Regions from separate parts of the Paenibacillus sp. FSL R10-2796 genome, predicted to be linked through region 2. Evidence: predicted binding sites of a transcription regulator. Region 2 holds the regulator's gene; the other holds the start of a gene.
The links. Region 2 encodes LexA, which represses DNA repair genes until DNA is damaged. Its sites were predicted from a motif close to CGAACATATGTTCG; they were not measured.
Positions count from the first base shown of each region.

Region 1: a site for LexA is predicted at 2,896-2,909, ahead of NST58_RS24790 (ImmA/IrrE family metallo-endopeptidase). Genes of this name have one in related genera too.

Region 1 is NZ_CP150178.1:5,520,305-5,527,809, reverse strand. Features, by position in the region: gene NST58_RS24815 (hypothetical protein) at 1-314, opposite strand, end outside; gene NST58_RS24810 (sigma-70 family RNA polymerase sigma factor) at 311-805, opposite strand; partial or broken gene NST58_RS24805 (phosphomethylpyrimidine synthase ThiC) at 1,136-1,273, opposite strand; gene NST58_RS24800 (DUF3139 domain-containing protein) at 1,370-1,705, opposite strand; gene NST58_RS24795 (hypothetical protein) at 2,067-2,228, opposite strand; gene NST58_RS24790 (ImmA/IrrE family metallo-endopeptidase) at 2,295-2,846, opposite strand; gene NST58_RS24785 (YjfB family protein) at 3,010-3,186, opposite strand; gene NST58_RS24780 (hypothetical protein) at 3,336-3,485, shown strand; gene NST58_RS24775 (NucA/NucB deoxyribonuclease domain-containing protein) at 3,567-4,004, opposite strand; gene NST58_RS24770 (cytidine deaminase) at 4,105-4,521, shown strand; gene NST58_RS24765 (glycosyl hydrolase) at 4,696-6,171, shown strand; gene NST58_RS24760 (PH domain-containing protein) at 6,245-6,733, opposite strand; gene NST58_RS24755 (hypothetical protein) at 6,851-7,411, shown strand.
Region 2 is NZ_CP150178.1:4,016,415-4,023,919, forward strand. Features, by position in the region: gene NST58_RS18170 (HAD family hydrolase) at 1-149, opposite strand, end outside; gene NST58_RS18175 (hypothetical protein) at 184-705, opposite strand; gene NST58_RS18180 (DUF896 domain-containing protein) at 755-964, opposite strand; gene NST58_RS18185 (LysM peptidoglycan-binding domain-containing protein) at 1,074-1,487, opposite strand; gene lexA (transcriptional repressor LexA) at 1,739-2,365, shown strand; gene NST58_RS18195 (L,D-transpeptidase) at 2,545-2,883, shown strand; gene NST58_RS18200 (hypothetical protein) at 3,034-3,414, shown strand; gene NST58_RS18205 (hypothetical protein) at 3,637-4,215, shown strand; gene NST58_RS18210 (methyltransferase domain-containing protein) at 4,216-4,992, opposite strand; gene NST58_RS18215 (MBL fold metallo-hydrolase) at 5,028-5,810, opposite strand; gene NST58_RS18220 (cupin domain-containing protein) at 5,811-6,302, opposite strand; gene NST58_RS18225 (DUF5316 domain-containing protein) at 6,335-6,538, opposite strand; gene NST58_RS18230 (hypothetical protein) at 6,965-7,505, opposite strand, start outside.

The DNA.
Region 1 (7,505 bases), 1.5 Mb from region 2:
GGCAGTTTCAGCTTGGGAATGACAATGCTGCCGGATGTAGCTGTGCCTGAATTGCCAGCATTACTTGCTTCCGGAGTTACCTGGGTAACCTGCCCTGGGGAGCTCTGACTGTTCAACTGCTGCCATATACTAGACCCAGCCAGACCTATTCCTGCGGCGAGCACGACACTTGCCGCGATATAAACGGTTTTGCGCGGACGCTTCCGCTCCTGCCGCTGCTCTATTTTATTGAACAATTCTTTTTTCATCTCTTCACCTGGTTTCATCGAATCCACCGCTTTCTTATATGTTGTTCGAAACTGATCTTCCTTCACTGTGGTTCCGCTCCTTCCAGCTCCAGTTTTAACAGTTGCCGTCCCCGCTGAAGTCTCATCTTCACGGCAGACTGACTAATCTGCAGAATCTTGCTGATCTCCTGGATGGGATAGTCCTCGTAATAATAAAGATGGATTACGGTTTTATACTTCATGGGCATCGCCATAACTAACTGCAGCAGAGCCCAATCCTCGGGGCTGTCTGCCGCAATTGGCTCAGCGCTCTCCAGCTTAACCTCGCGCTTGCGCCAGCCTCTGCCCAGTAGTGTTTTACAATGGTTGGTGATTACCCGGATTAGCCATGCCTTCTGATGTTCGGCATCTTTGAACTCCGGCGCTTTTTCTATTAGCTTGATGAAGGTATCCTGAGTGGCTTCTTCGGCATCTTGCCGGTTGCCTAGATGGACCAAAGCGATCCGGAACAGCATATCTGCGTAGATTTCGTAACTCTTCATCACATGATTTCCCGGCCGGGTCATGGATCGCTGCATGATACTGTGCCCCCCTTTACCTATAACACCATTTAGGACGGCATTAGGTCACATTTTGTTCCTGAGGAAATTCCTTTGTGTTTGAGCGTAAAGAATACCTATTCATAAATTATCTCCAGAGGCTTACGGACTCAGAAGTCGTTATTTGCATATTTATAGGCTTTTGAGCAGGTTCGCGGACTCCAGTGACGCTATTCCTTAAAAAGGAGGTCTTATATGGTGTTTTTCATGCCAATAAAGGCTATGGGGTCCGCTACACTTTGAAATGGAGTGTTATACCGCGCATAAGATCAACTGTGTCCGATAGCTGCTAAGAACCACGCCAATGTTATCTGTAGTCAGTGGACCTAATGTATAAAAAGGGGCTTCGTTACAAGTTACAAGTTGCTTATCCATATTCTCTTTAATCAAGTGCATCGGCGCATGTCCTGGACCCTCTACCATCACCTGTCTACGCAAACGATGTTTACCTATTTAGAGCAGGGAAGATCAAAAAAACGCGTTTGCCCAAGCAGCAAAGTGCTGACTGCTGGACAAACGCGTCTTTTTAATAGGGCAACTCCTTCACGGGAGATTCTCCTCGATATGTTTATATGTATAGCTAGGATCATTACCTTTAACAGGAGCCCTGCTGTATTGAAAGATCCTTCCATTTTCTTTTCGATAAAAGTATCTTGCGTAGGGTTCGTCTGCAAAAATCACCGTGGTACTTACGAGGGGAGCTTTGGCAATCTGGGTGTATACTTTATCAAAATCTTCTTTCTTATAATTTCTCGTCTCTACTAGATAATGAATGACTTCTCTGTTCATATGATTTTGGAAGGAGTGAAGGGCTAAGGATGTTATCCCATAGATTAAAAGGATTAGAACGATGAAGATTAGTTTTGTTTTTTTCTTCATTAATTCCCTCCATATAGATAATTTGTATATAGTATAAGATAATATGCTGAGACTGTTATGTCATTCATAGATATATGACGCAGGAGGAAGAGAAAATACTGGAGCTGGAGCAGCAAATTAAGATGCTGGAGGACCAGGTAAGTCCAAGGCTGCCGGGGTGGAAATCTTATGGTTTTTAATATGGGGTTTTGTCGGTATATTCATTATTCTAGTTCTTATTGGTGATACATTTTGTATTTGCATAACAGATTATACAAAAAGGCAGCAAATAACAATAGTAATCCAGGCATAAGCGAACGAAGAATTGCCGGGACATACTATATTTGCTGCCTTTTAACTTATGAAGAATAATGATTCTCTTTTAGTCCTCTTTGGGTTCTTGCAATAAAATGGAGAAGGTCCCCGTTTCGTGATCCACCTCAATCGTCTCAATGCCCACGAAATCCGGGATTTCGGGGTGTACTGCATCTACATTATAATCCGGATGAGTCAGTAATAATTCAATTACTTTAATGGCTTCCATGTCGTTCCCCCTCACGAGAAATTCCACCATAAATGAATATGCAGAGCACTATTGCAACTAAGCTTATTATCTCCGTGATCCGTTGCGAATATGTGTCAGTCGTTCTTCGTTTCTTCCCATCACGGCCAATAATTGCCCTTGGAACACACGTCTTTGGATCTGATCAATCCGCTGTAAGGCCAGCTCGGCAGGAACTTGAAATTCTGCTGCGAGATAGGAGATGGCATCCTCCCGTTGCTCAGGCAATGTCATGCGGGAGATCATGGAGTAAGGCATCGCCGCATACAAGATAAAACGCTCGGATTCATCCTCCTGTGCCCGCGTGAAATGCTCTGGCATCAAGGTCTGATTATCACTGCCATGGCGAAGGAGGTGACACAGTTCATGAAGAAACTCTAGCCGTTGAAGATTGGCTGGAAGGCGGTTGTCGATAAACAGGCTGTACATCCCTGCAGACGCTTCAATGCTCTTGCTTCTCACATCCAAATAATGAACCCAGATATTAAGCCGCTCTGCAATATACGATATTGAAATTTGTGAGGGCTGATGAAGATTTAATCGCTTGTATAAATCCTCCGTCCATTTCTCAAGCACAGTCATTTGATAATATGATTTCATGTTCTCCAACTTATTCACCTCGTTTAAAATCACTAATAAATCACTAATGGGATCGTATGTTCGCATAAATGCGCAAAAGAAAAGCCCGAAGGGCTATGTAGAGTAAAAAAATGCTAAGGATACACAGGAACATTCGTTCTCATGTATCCTTAGCATAAAGCAATTACACACTAATATCAAGTGTTTTTCCCAAATTAGGAGCAACGCTTTTGCCCAGCATTTCCACCATGGTTTGGCTCTGGGTTTCAGCCTGATTCTTGGCAATATTCATGACCTGTATCCCAACATTTTGAGCTAAGGATGCTTGGCTCATTGCCATTGATAATGCAGCTATATCCATATTGCACCTCCTTTGTGTATATCCTGTTTATCGACTGTCCACCTTCAATTCATTAGGTGATTGGCATTTGTTTGCCAATTCGCCCAAACGGCTTATCTCCTTTTTACATATCTTGTGCTGTAGTCATTAATCATTAGGAGGAATTGAAAATGGGAATGGAACATGGTTGTGGTTGTAACGTAGGTCCGGTAGTAAGTCCAGCATCAGTAGGTCCGGTGTGTAGTCCTTGGACTTCAACAGGAGCAATTCTGGTACTTTTCATCTTGCTGGTTATCATCACTAAAGCTTGCTTATTCTAAGTTAGCTGATGTGCAGTGTAGCCCCATCTGGCGAATGCCAGGTGGGGCTATTCTGTTGCCTGGGGCTGGTCAGACAGACCGTTATTTAAACATAAATTCTACCCGCGTTCCGTCTGCATAATCCTCCAGCTGATTGCCAACCCAGCTTCCTGCCCCGCGGTTATCGCTTGGCGTTATGTATTCAATGTCGGCACCAATGCCGCCTTCCTTACACATAGCCATTGGCCATTCATCCCGGTCATACCCCTTTTTAGTGGGGATCCCTTTTAAGGACTCTTTACGGTTCTCTTCAGCCTGCTCTCGGTTAATCGTACATGTGGCGGATTCACCTTTCGCAATGGCATCCTGAATATGTTTGGCGGTCTCAGGATAGCGGTCTGATGGGAAGGTTAGCTGAACAACACTCGAATCGGATGGAGACGAGGGGTCTGTAGGCTCTCCGTTTTGTTCAAACCAGTAACTAGCCAAAGCAAGTAATGCAACAATGATGAGACTGGAGATCCATTTTTTTACTTTCAATTCTGCTCCTCCTTTTTTGGCACTTAAAATAGTATATCTTATATCATAATTCAGTGCGATTTAATATAATTAGGTAAAATAAAGGAGGACGGAACTGGATATGGAGTACATAATTACCATTGAGGATCAGACGCTTATTACGGCTGCCGAAGATATAATTACTAGGCGTTATGAATGGGGACGGCACCATGTGGGTGCAGCGCTTCGTACTAAAACAGGAGAGATTTTTACAGCGGTACATGTGGAAGCCAGCATGGGGAGGATTACAGTCTGTGCAGAGGCGATGGTGATTGGCAAAGCGATATCCGAAGGTTATAAGGAATTTGATACGATTGTTGCGGTAAGGCATTCTGATCCAGACAGCGAGGAAAAAGAGATTAAAGTAGTCTCTCCCTGCGGCATGTGCCGAGAGTTAATTGCGGATTACGGAATAGACTGCAAGATAATTGTATCGGAGGATGACCGATTAGCTAAATATGAAATCACTGAGCTATTGCCTTTAAGGTACACGAGATAAGAAAAAAAGTAATGAGGAGCCGCGGAGCTCCTTTTTTTGTTGAGCCGTGAATTTATTCAGCAGTTCCTTATATCGTCCCAACTTATTTTACAACTTCATGTCCATTCGCTGAGTTCATGTCATTATTGTCCCCATACTATAACTTAAAAAGATTTAAAAGGATGGTGAGAATAGATGGAGCAGCGGATTATTCGTCAGATGGTTGATTCAGCATCAAGGTTCGTGGGCGATGTGCAGTGGCAGATGGCTTTTCGCAGATTACAAATGGCTCCGGCGGATTCGGGGCTGTCGTCCTCGGCTCAGCTATTGCTGAATACCCTCTATTACTTGCAGGGAAAGGGTGTGATAAGCGGCCAACATGATTATTTGGAAAGTGCAGACGAGCTCATGGAGAAGCTTAAAAATACGAGTGGGCAATATGCTGCGCTGCATGGCTACGAGCTGGGCGCAATCAATAATCAGTCACAGGCTCTAATTGACAATCAACGGAATTGGGTCGTCAGCAGTGCGATACGCTGGTCTAGGGCCGGCGGGATCGTAACGATGTGTTATCACGCTGCATTACCGGGGACAGCGCCAACTTGGGGGAATGTAAATACGAGCCTAAGCAATGCTGATTTTGATAAATATATAACCCCAGGTACCACCCAGTATAATGCTCTGTTAGCTGATCTGGATAAGATAGCCCTGTCGCTGAAAAAGCTTAATGACGCAGGGGTTCCTGTACTTTGGCGGCCGTATCATGAAATGAATGGTGGATGGTTTTGGTGGGGGCAAAAGAGCAATTACGCTGCATTGTGGAGCCTTATGTTCGATCGTTTTACCAATTATCATAAGCTGCATAATTTATTGTGGGTTTGGAGTCCAAATGCAAAAAATCAGTGGTGTGATGAGCCGGCAGAATACTATCCGGGCAGTGATAAGGTAGATGTGCTGGCGCTCGACATTTATGACGCGGATTTCAAGATTAGTCATTATGATAATTTATGGGATCTGGGTCGTGGCAAGCTGATTGCGATTGGTGAGAATGGAGAGCTTCCGTCTGCTGAACTGTTGTCCAAAACACAGCCCAAATGGTCTTATCAGCTGACCTGGGGGAAACTCCTCTATGAGAAGAATACCGATGCTGTGATAAAAGCTTTTATGAACGATAAAATGGTATTCACACGAGAGGAGTATGCTGCTGAGGCCGCCGCTTTCGCTGCTATCGGGGATAGTGTGCTGGAGAGTGGACTCTGTGGCCAATATTACAATAACATGACGCTTAGCGGCACGCCTGCACTGTTGCGTACGGATGCCAATATTAACTTTTCATGGAGACAAGGTTCGCCTGATCCTGCCATTCGTGTAGATGCGTTCTCTGTGCGGTGGAGTGGGAAGCTGACGGCTGCTTTTAGCGAGGTGTATACCATTTATTCCTACTCTGATGATGGGATACGGGTATGGATTGATGGCGGGCTAGTCATTGATAGTTGGGTGAATCAGAGCGGCCAGGAACGAAAAGGGAGCATAAACCTGATTGCAGGTAAGCCGTATGAAATAAAGGTGGAGTATTATGAGAATGCGGGCGACGCCAGGGTTGTTTTGCAGTGGGAGAGTCCGAGCCAGATCAAGGGGGTTATCCCAGCGGGGGCATTTTATCTTCCTTAAAAAAGAGTACTTCAAGTGTGCAAGCGCAAGCAAAAAGCCCCGGTTTTCCGGGGCCTTTTTACGTATGAACGTCTTAAATTTGCTCGCGGTAGCTAATGTTGTTGGCGATCTTCTCGTCACGAATGGCTTTGCGCAGAACATCTTTGACGGTTTGGGCATCATGGATTTTTCGAAAAAGAAGCTGAGGCGCTGAGGCATCATCAGAAAATACAGTTAATGATCCAATGCCAAGCATCCGGTCCATTATAGACTGTTTTACGGATAAATCGCGTACGCGCAGCAATTCGATTTCTTCAACATTTTTACCGATAAGTCCGGTCTTTACCATAATACGCTGACTTGTAATGGTATATGAAGTTGTGTTAAGTCCTACGATTCCTTTGAGTCGATCCGAGATGCCGGCAGGTTTGCCTTTCCAGAGCACGACTTCTTGAATGACATGATTATCTACTGCGGGTCGATGAGCGGTTACTGGAGCGGTACCGTCAAGGCTGGTTCCACATTCTCCACAAAATTTAGCGCCCTGCTTGTATTCCGCTCCACAGGTGGTGCAATAAGGCATAAATACTCTCCTTTCCTGATCACAATTAAAATAATTATAACATAACAGTCATTTTACATATATTTCATTTGCGCTTTACACAAACCGACATTATCCTGTTAAGTGGAGGGATAAATAATGAAAAAAGCTTTACTAATAGGAATGCTGATGATGACTGTCATCCTTAGCGCCTGCAGCAATAATTCAACTTCATCGGCACCTGCCACGGAGGAAGAAGTGCAGGAGACCGTGCAAAACTTCTACAATGAAATGTCTAAACTTGAAGAGTCAGGAAAAACTTCTTTAGCGGATTTCAACGAAGCCATTGCTGGTTATTCAGCAGGAGAACTCACGGACAAGCAGTTGGAGAAGAAAATTAAGCAATTCCAGAGTACCGCAACTGATTTATCGAATCAAGCCGAGAAAGTAAAAATTTCCTCCAGCTTGCCGGAAGACATTCGTAAGTTGCTCGAAGAGTCTAAAGTTGCCTTTGAAAGTGCTTATTCTTTAAAAGAAGAGGCCTCTCAAGGTGCTGATTCCGCAAACGTTACGGCTGAGCAATTTAATGAATTGAATCAGAACGCTGATGTAGCGATGTTATTCGGTATTTCCAAGCTTAACGAGGCAAGAGAAGCAACAGGACTTATAGATTCCGAAGGTCAGGCTACCTCAGAGTCTGGGGACGTTGTTCAAGAATAAATCAAATCAGGCGCTGCGCAGTTTATCTGTCAGCGTCTTTTTGCTGCGAATTTTATCTTGAATAGATATACATTAATATACATCTTTTGAATAA
Region 2 (7,505 bases):
CTTGCTTCCTTACGAACTGCAACTTCTAGTTCTTGTGGATCAATCGTATCCCCGGCGGCTTCACAAGCAGAACGAAATGCTTCTTCGACGCTCCGATCATCCCACAGCAATGTATCATCAAGGTCAAATAGTACAGCAGAAATTGGCATTACAGGTCTCCCTCTCCCTTTAACTGGTCTAGTTCTATTCGTGAACTACTTCAATGTTGTGAGCTTTAGCAAATGCTTCTAATCTTGTACTCATCGCATTAGTATCATAGCGATTCATAAGTTTTGTGAAAATCCATTTCGTACGTTTCCCTTTGTGCTTAATGACTACAGCTCCACGCGAAAGGGTGATTTTCTCAATATCTGCAGCTGGAAGCCCGCGTTCGCGATTGAATTTAATAGTGGACAGTCTTGCTTTTTCCACCTTCAAGTACGGACGACGGAAGAACAATAGCGCTGCCAGCAAATAGTACAGTACTACTCCCAGCCAATTAGCCAGCATGCCATTGCCTTTGGCCTGATCAATAGAACCAACTACCCAAAACATAGTGCCAAGTATCACTAACACTACCGGAAATGCAATGTTGCGACCTTTAAAGACTTCGGCATTCTGGGTAGGAGATTTAGAGGCATAAATCGTATCCTTGCCTTGTTTCTTTCTTTGCTTGTTGATTTGCTGTGTGTTGCGTTGAACCATTCTTTCCCAAGAACGGGCCATGTGCGTTCCCCCTAGTCATCCTGAAATATCTATGAAAAGGAACAGCGAGCTAATGTTTAAGCCCCTTGTTACCTTGTTCATGCTCATCGTTATCTACTACTTCAATAGTATTTAATTGTGCTCGGAAGTTATTGCGGATATTCCCCAGGTAAATTTCACGAAGCTTGGCGCGTTCCGCCACTTCCTCTTGATTAAGGCCTACGCTCTTCTGTTTGCGTGCCAATTCGTTAATTCGCGCGACCAACTCATCAATATTCAATACTTTCCCTCCCCCTATAAATTAATTCTAACTCTGCCATGAGAAAAAGAGCTTGTCAAGGTCTACTCCCTGCAAGCTCTACTGGTCATTCTATTATGTTCTCAGAAAATTAATAAATAGGTAAAGTAAGTATGTCTCCAGCGTTAATTTGACTACTCTTAATCCCACTTGAACGTTTAATTCCTTCTATATAAACAACTGTCTTCATATCAGCAGGTTTATTCTTAAGAGCAATACTCCATAGTGTATCTCCACGTTCAACCACAATCCGCTTCTCTTCCTTCATTATAGTCGTCGATCCTGCAAACACATTTCCCACTACTGTTAGGCCAGAAAATACTAGCACGATAATCAATATTAACTTAATAAAGAAATCTTGACGGAACAACGAAATCATCCCTCCAAGCAAACGTTCCGTTATCTCTTTCACCTTAGCGGAATTACGGGCAACGTCATTATGTCCTAAAGATTCAACCACTGGGGCCTTATCGTAGATGCTGCGGTATGTACTGTATTTTAGCATAATTATCATCCTCCAAACACTTGTTCTTACTTTCGAATCCATAATAACACGAACATGTGTTTTGTTCAATACTATTTCAGAACAATTGTTCTCTTTTTTTCGAGAGACTCAAACGGTTCATTTTATTATCATTCATCTACCATTTTTTAACTCTAGCAGATTAATATTTATAATAGTTAGAACTTATGTTTGTGCGAACGGTAGTTCTATGTTATAATTTTCCCAAACATTACTATATGGGGTTGATTCCAATGTCAAAGATTTCAAGTCGCCAGCTGGCGATCCTGGAATTTATACGAAGCGAAGTCCGCAGCAAGGGTTATCCACCTTCCGTCCGGGAAATTGGAGAAGCTGTTGGCCTTGCTTCCAGCTCCACAGTTCACGGTCATTTGGACCGGCTTGAGAAGAAGGGACTTATTCGTCGAGATCCAACGAAGCCACGTGCAATAGAATTACTAGGCCAAGAGGATTCAGAGAATGTTCACCAATTCGCGCAGACCATCTCACGGATTCCTGTCGTAGGTAAAGTTACCGCCGGGGTACCTATCACTGCTACAGAGAATATCGAAGACTACTTCCCACTTCCTACTCACTATGTAGGTGACAACAAAGTATTTATGCTGTCTGTCATGGGTGATAGTATGGTTGACGCAGGCATTATGAATGGTGACTATGTGATTGTTCGCCAACAACAAACAGCGGACAACGGAGATATCGTTGTAGCCATGACCGAAGAAGATGAAGCAACCGTTAAGACCTTTTACAAGGAACGTGATCATATACGGCTTCAGCCGGAGAATCCAGCTTATGAGCCGCTTCGCCTTAATCGCGTAACTATTCTCGGAAGAGTCATCGGATTGTTTCGAGATATCCACTAAGTATGCACTTCTAACATAAAAGGCTGTTCCGCATATGCGGAACAGCCTTTTTTCTACGTTTTTTTTGCTTTTCCAACCACTTACGAACATTTGTTCCCAATGGCTAAAATGGCCATTTTCTATGAATAACCCTTTAGGCGTTCTGCTCATATCCTAATTAGAAAGGAGTGTTGCGTATAATGCCCAACTACCGAATTATTGTAGATCTGACCCAACGAATGTTATATCTTCTGGACAATGATATTGTGATTAGAGGTTTCCCTGTCGGCATCGGTAAGATGTTAACCCAATCCCCAGTGGGTGAATTCACTATTATTAACAAACAACCCGACCCAGGGGGTCCCTTCGGTGTGTTTTGGATGGGACTGTCTAAACCACACTACGGAATTCATGGAAACAATGACCCTTCCTCCATTGGGAAAGAGGTGTCCCACGGCTGCATCCGGATGTACAACGAGGATGTGTTAGCACTCGCTGCTATTGTCCCTATAGGCACACGAGTAACGATAAGAAATTAAATTCGAATGGAGGCTCGGCAACCCCCAAATCACATTAAAAAATGGGGGTCATTACATAAGTAAGTATTTTTTCATTAGCATACTAGGAGTTTGGTGATTATATGTCGAATATTGTTAACAGGATTGCAAACTGAAAAGGATGTGTTTAGTTTGAATAATTCAAAAATTAGAACCCTCGTCGATTTTAAAGTCGATGCACTGGGTAAGCTGTCCGGTTTACTTTTAAATGATGAACAAGCTAGTGGAAAAAAAGTGAATTTGCTCACCTCTTTTGGCAGCATTCAGGGAATCGTCTCTCCAACCGTCTCCAACAAAGAGGATGTATTTGATTTAAAATCTTTGATGGATGATGTAATTGTAGACGAATACATATCTTATTTGGGAGCAGAACACCCTGATAAAAATTTCAGCTATAACTTTGTTGTCCTCAATGACGTTACTGTAAGACCTTATGCTAGTTATGGGACTCCGATCGAATACAAACAGCTGATTGTTTATACCGATCATATCACTGCCTTCAATTTTCTATAGGTTTTCATAATCATCTTAAAAAGCACCCTTGCAGCAACCCCCAATTTTGCATCATTTGCAGAATCGGAAGGTTTCTCTGGGTGCTTTTTTTGGGTTAATCGTGAAGCCGATCCTATAATTCCACGAATTTCCCTTTTAAAAGATACTAGTGGAGATCATTCAGGCATATCTTTCAATAAGCAACAATTTGAGTCTAATGAGATAACTAGGAGGTGTGATTATATGCTGATTATCCTGATGTACTTATTTGCTATTTTAGGAGTTGTTTTAATTCTAAGTGCCGCCATTATAAAATTGAAAACGCTATCTGCTTCATCTGAAATTTCTAAGCTAGTTAATGCGACCTCATCTTTTAACATCAGCTTCACCAAAACATTCATTCCCCCCAATCAATCTCACTTGATTGCACTTAACGAGCCTAATAAAAAATTGGCAATCGGTACCAAAAATCCGAAGAGTAACAAAAAAGCAGTAGCAAAGCTATACTCTTTTGATAATGTAATGGGATCCGAGATTGTGGTTAACGCACTCACCCTTTCAAAAGTCTCCAAAAGACATCAAAACAGCAAAACTACTGCAACAAGTGCAGATATTAACGTCCTTAAGGAAGCTGATGAAGAAGCTAATGTGATTGAAGAGCTTACGCTTAAAATATATATGAACAGCAAAGAAATGCCTGTGTATTGTATCTCCTTCTTGCCGGGTTTATTGCCTATTCGACAATCCGACAACCAGTACAAGGAAGCTTTCTCCCAAGTACAGCAATTGCATGCACTGTTCAGGTCAATCGTCTCTGAATAATTAAGTTGCTTTTTGCGCAATAAGATGTGTGAAAATAGCAACGTCCTTGTATGGAGATAAACTGCTTAACTTAAGCTCTAGCTCCACCATTTCTACATGCCATTGCTCATCCATTTTTATTTCATTATCCACAATATATCCGTAGATATTATGTATTCCGTATATACTTCTAATCTCATAACCACACTCCGCGAGCCATTCCACTAATTGATCTTTTGTATAGATGGTAATGTCTGTTTGAATAATGCCGCTATATTCCTGCGTGTTTCCAATACTGTCTATAGCCCCCATAGGATCTTTATTCATAACGGCTTTTTTCATCACTTTTGCCACTGGATTATGAGTTATAAGAGAAAGCATTCCGTTTTCATTTTGTTTTTTACTAATGTCCATTAACAATTGTTTTGGATCATCGAGATATTCAAGCACATTATGGCAAAAAATCCAGTCATATCCGTCCGCTAATACATCTGCATCTTGTAGCGTTGCCGATCTAAAGGCTATGTTAAGACCGTCTTTACATGCAGACTCTTGCGCAATGACTATCATCTCTGGAGTCGGATCTATCCCTGTAACTGTATAACCTTTTTTTGCGAATTCACGACTGGTTATCCCAAAACCACAGCCGATATCTAAAATAGATTGAACCTCTTCAGAGCTGCAGTGATTGTCAATTTGCTGCCAAGCGGAATGATAAAACAATCTCCCCCAAGGCATTTTAATGTAGTTTAAATAAGAATCCATTGATCTAGCAAAAGCCTTTGATGTAGACGCCATATCGCCATACCCCCATTTGTTTTCGACATAAAAATCTAAAATTGCACACTAAACCCATCAAACTGGTGAATGCCCGTACCATGTGCCACTACCTTTTGCTCACGTAACTCACGAACCGCCTTTTTGACCTCTTGTAAAATAGATGGATCTAAACCCAGTGTATTATGAGAACCGAATACTTGGGTAACTCCTGGAATTTCCGTAATCTTTTCTAAGGATGCCACTAAATCAACCGGACTAGTCGAAGGGTAAAAGGCATAGATTGGCGTAACGTCATACAATAAATCACCTGTAAACAGATATCCGTTGGCATGATCAAAAAGGCTGATATGACCTGGCGAATGACCTGGTGTATGGTATATTTCTATTTTACGCCCGCCTATGTCGAGCACATCCCCTTCTTGTAAAAGAGCTGTTGGCTTCCCTTGAAAAGGTATGTAGGTGTTAGGATCAAAGGTTTCAGGAACAGGAAGGGTGATGTCCCGGCTCATATCTTTTCGAATCTGGGCAAGGGACAAGCCTTTTATTCCGTTAATCAGCCAATCCTCATCCGCTTTATGAACATAGATTGTCTCGAATTGCCCATGACTGCCAATATGATCTGCATGCACATGCGTAGTTATGACAGCGATAGGTAAATCCGTTAACTGATCCGTTATTCTTTTTATATTATCAATACCTAATCCCGTATCAATTAACGCGGCTTGTTTTTGCCCCAAGAGTAAAAAAGAATGCACCTTTTCCCAATGTCCATATTCACTGATTGCATAGGTGGTCGGATCAATTTCCGTTACTGTAAACCAACGATCTTTACTCAATTACGCTCCCCCATTCCATTTTCCCCTTACATGCTCTTCTCCCTTACAATAATCCGCCTGTTCATCTGCTTGATAGATTTCTTGATAGGGCAAAATGTTGATTTTGCCTGAGTCTGGATATTCGCAAACATCTATTCCCTGATTCGTTCGGAGATCCAGATACCTGCATGGTGCATCGGAATGATTATAAAGCTGGTGCGCCCCTTCCGGTCCCATTTCAAAAAATATTACATCCCCTTCAGTAACCTCCGTAAAACCCTCGGGTGTTCTTAACATCGCTTTTCCCGTTAAAATCACAAATATTTCTTCAGCATTTCTATGAAAATGATAAGGAAAAGAATATTTATCAGGATCTAAAGATCTGATATCAAAAACTAAATGCTTGGAGCCCACCATTTCAGCTAACCTTTCACTCGTATGCCAAGCAAACTCTGGGATCGGGGACTGTTTTTGTGTAAAAGAGACCGTATTTTCATTAAAAATCTTCACCATCTGCAACACTCCTCCTTATGTTGTGCGTTCATTTACAACAAATAAAGAATCCCAGCTACAGCTAATGAAATAAGACCACCTAAAGCGGACCAATTCGCTACTTTGTTTTTAGCTTTACGGTCTTGCTTAGATTCCGAATAAAAGTTACCTCTTTGTTGTGTACCTGTCGTGAAGGCTCCAACACATATACCTGCAATTATAAAAAAGCCCAATCCTATGTAAATAAAAATTTGCATGAACTTACTCCTTCCCAGGAAAGAATTAGTTATCTATATATAAGATATTTTAACATTAAATCCCTCTACTACGTGCCATGACTTTCGGACCCAGATGACGCTATTTGCTAATTTTGAGCCTTTGAAGCATGGTTTCGGACTCCAGTGACGTTATTCCTAAGGATGAGGCTCATATTGAGCGTTTTTAATGCCAATAGCGACTATGGAGTCCTTTAGTATCCCAAATGTGAGATAAAGCTTCATATAAGGTCTGTTGGGTCCTATAGCGGGCTGATACGCGAAATTTGCAACCTCAGCAAACGGAAATTGGCGTTCGAATGAAGTAAGGTACCAAAAAAGAAGAAGAAGTGAGCCAACAACCATTTTTTGATTATGGTTATGGCACACCCCTTCTACTCCGCACAACTCCTACGGCTCTGATCACACTTAATTCCTTTCAAGTTCAAGTGTTGCCAGTGAAACCATCACCCAAGGTGCAAACTTATTCGACGAATCCCCCTTAGGATTGTGTATCCGAAAAAGAAAAGCTTCCCCCGCCTGATTCTTCCAGACCATATAATCTTCTATCCCTTTATCACCGGTTGCCTGCAGATATAATTCTGCAAAACCTAGAGGATGTTCAATTAGTTCCCCGCTATGGTCGTTTGCTTTGCCAATTGCAGAAAGCTCGGTTTGTCCCTGCTGCTTCAAAGCTGTGAGATCGTAATCGGCAGGTAAGTGTTTAATTTCGGCATAATAGGTTGGATCCTCAGTTAATGATAAACGACCAGACTGTGAGTCTAGTGTGAAACCCTGAAAAACATACAGGGAATATCCATCACCTTTCCCAAGTGTACCTTCTTGCCCTGAGACCCCTCCCTCCTGTTCACCAAATGCTTTGGTCTTTGGCCGATCGGATGTTAGAGGATCAGTGGCCTCCGGACTGGCGGACTCCTGCGCCTCCATAGAAGGAGTAGCAGAAGGTTCA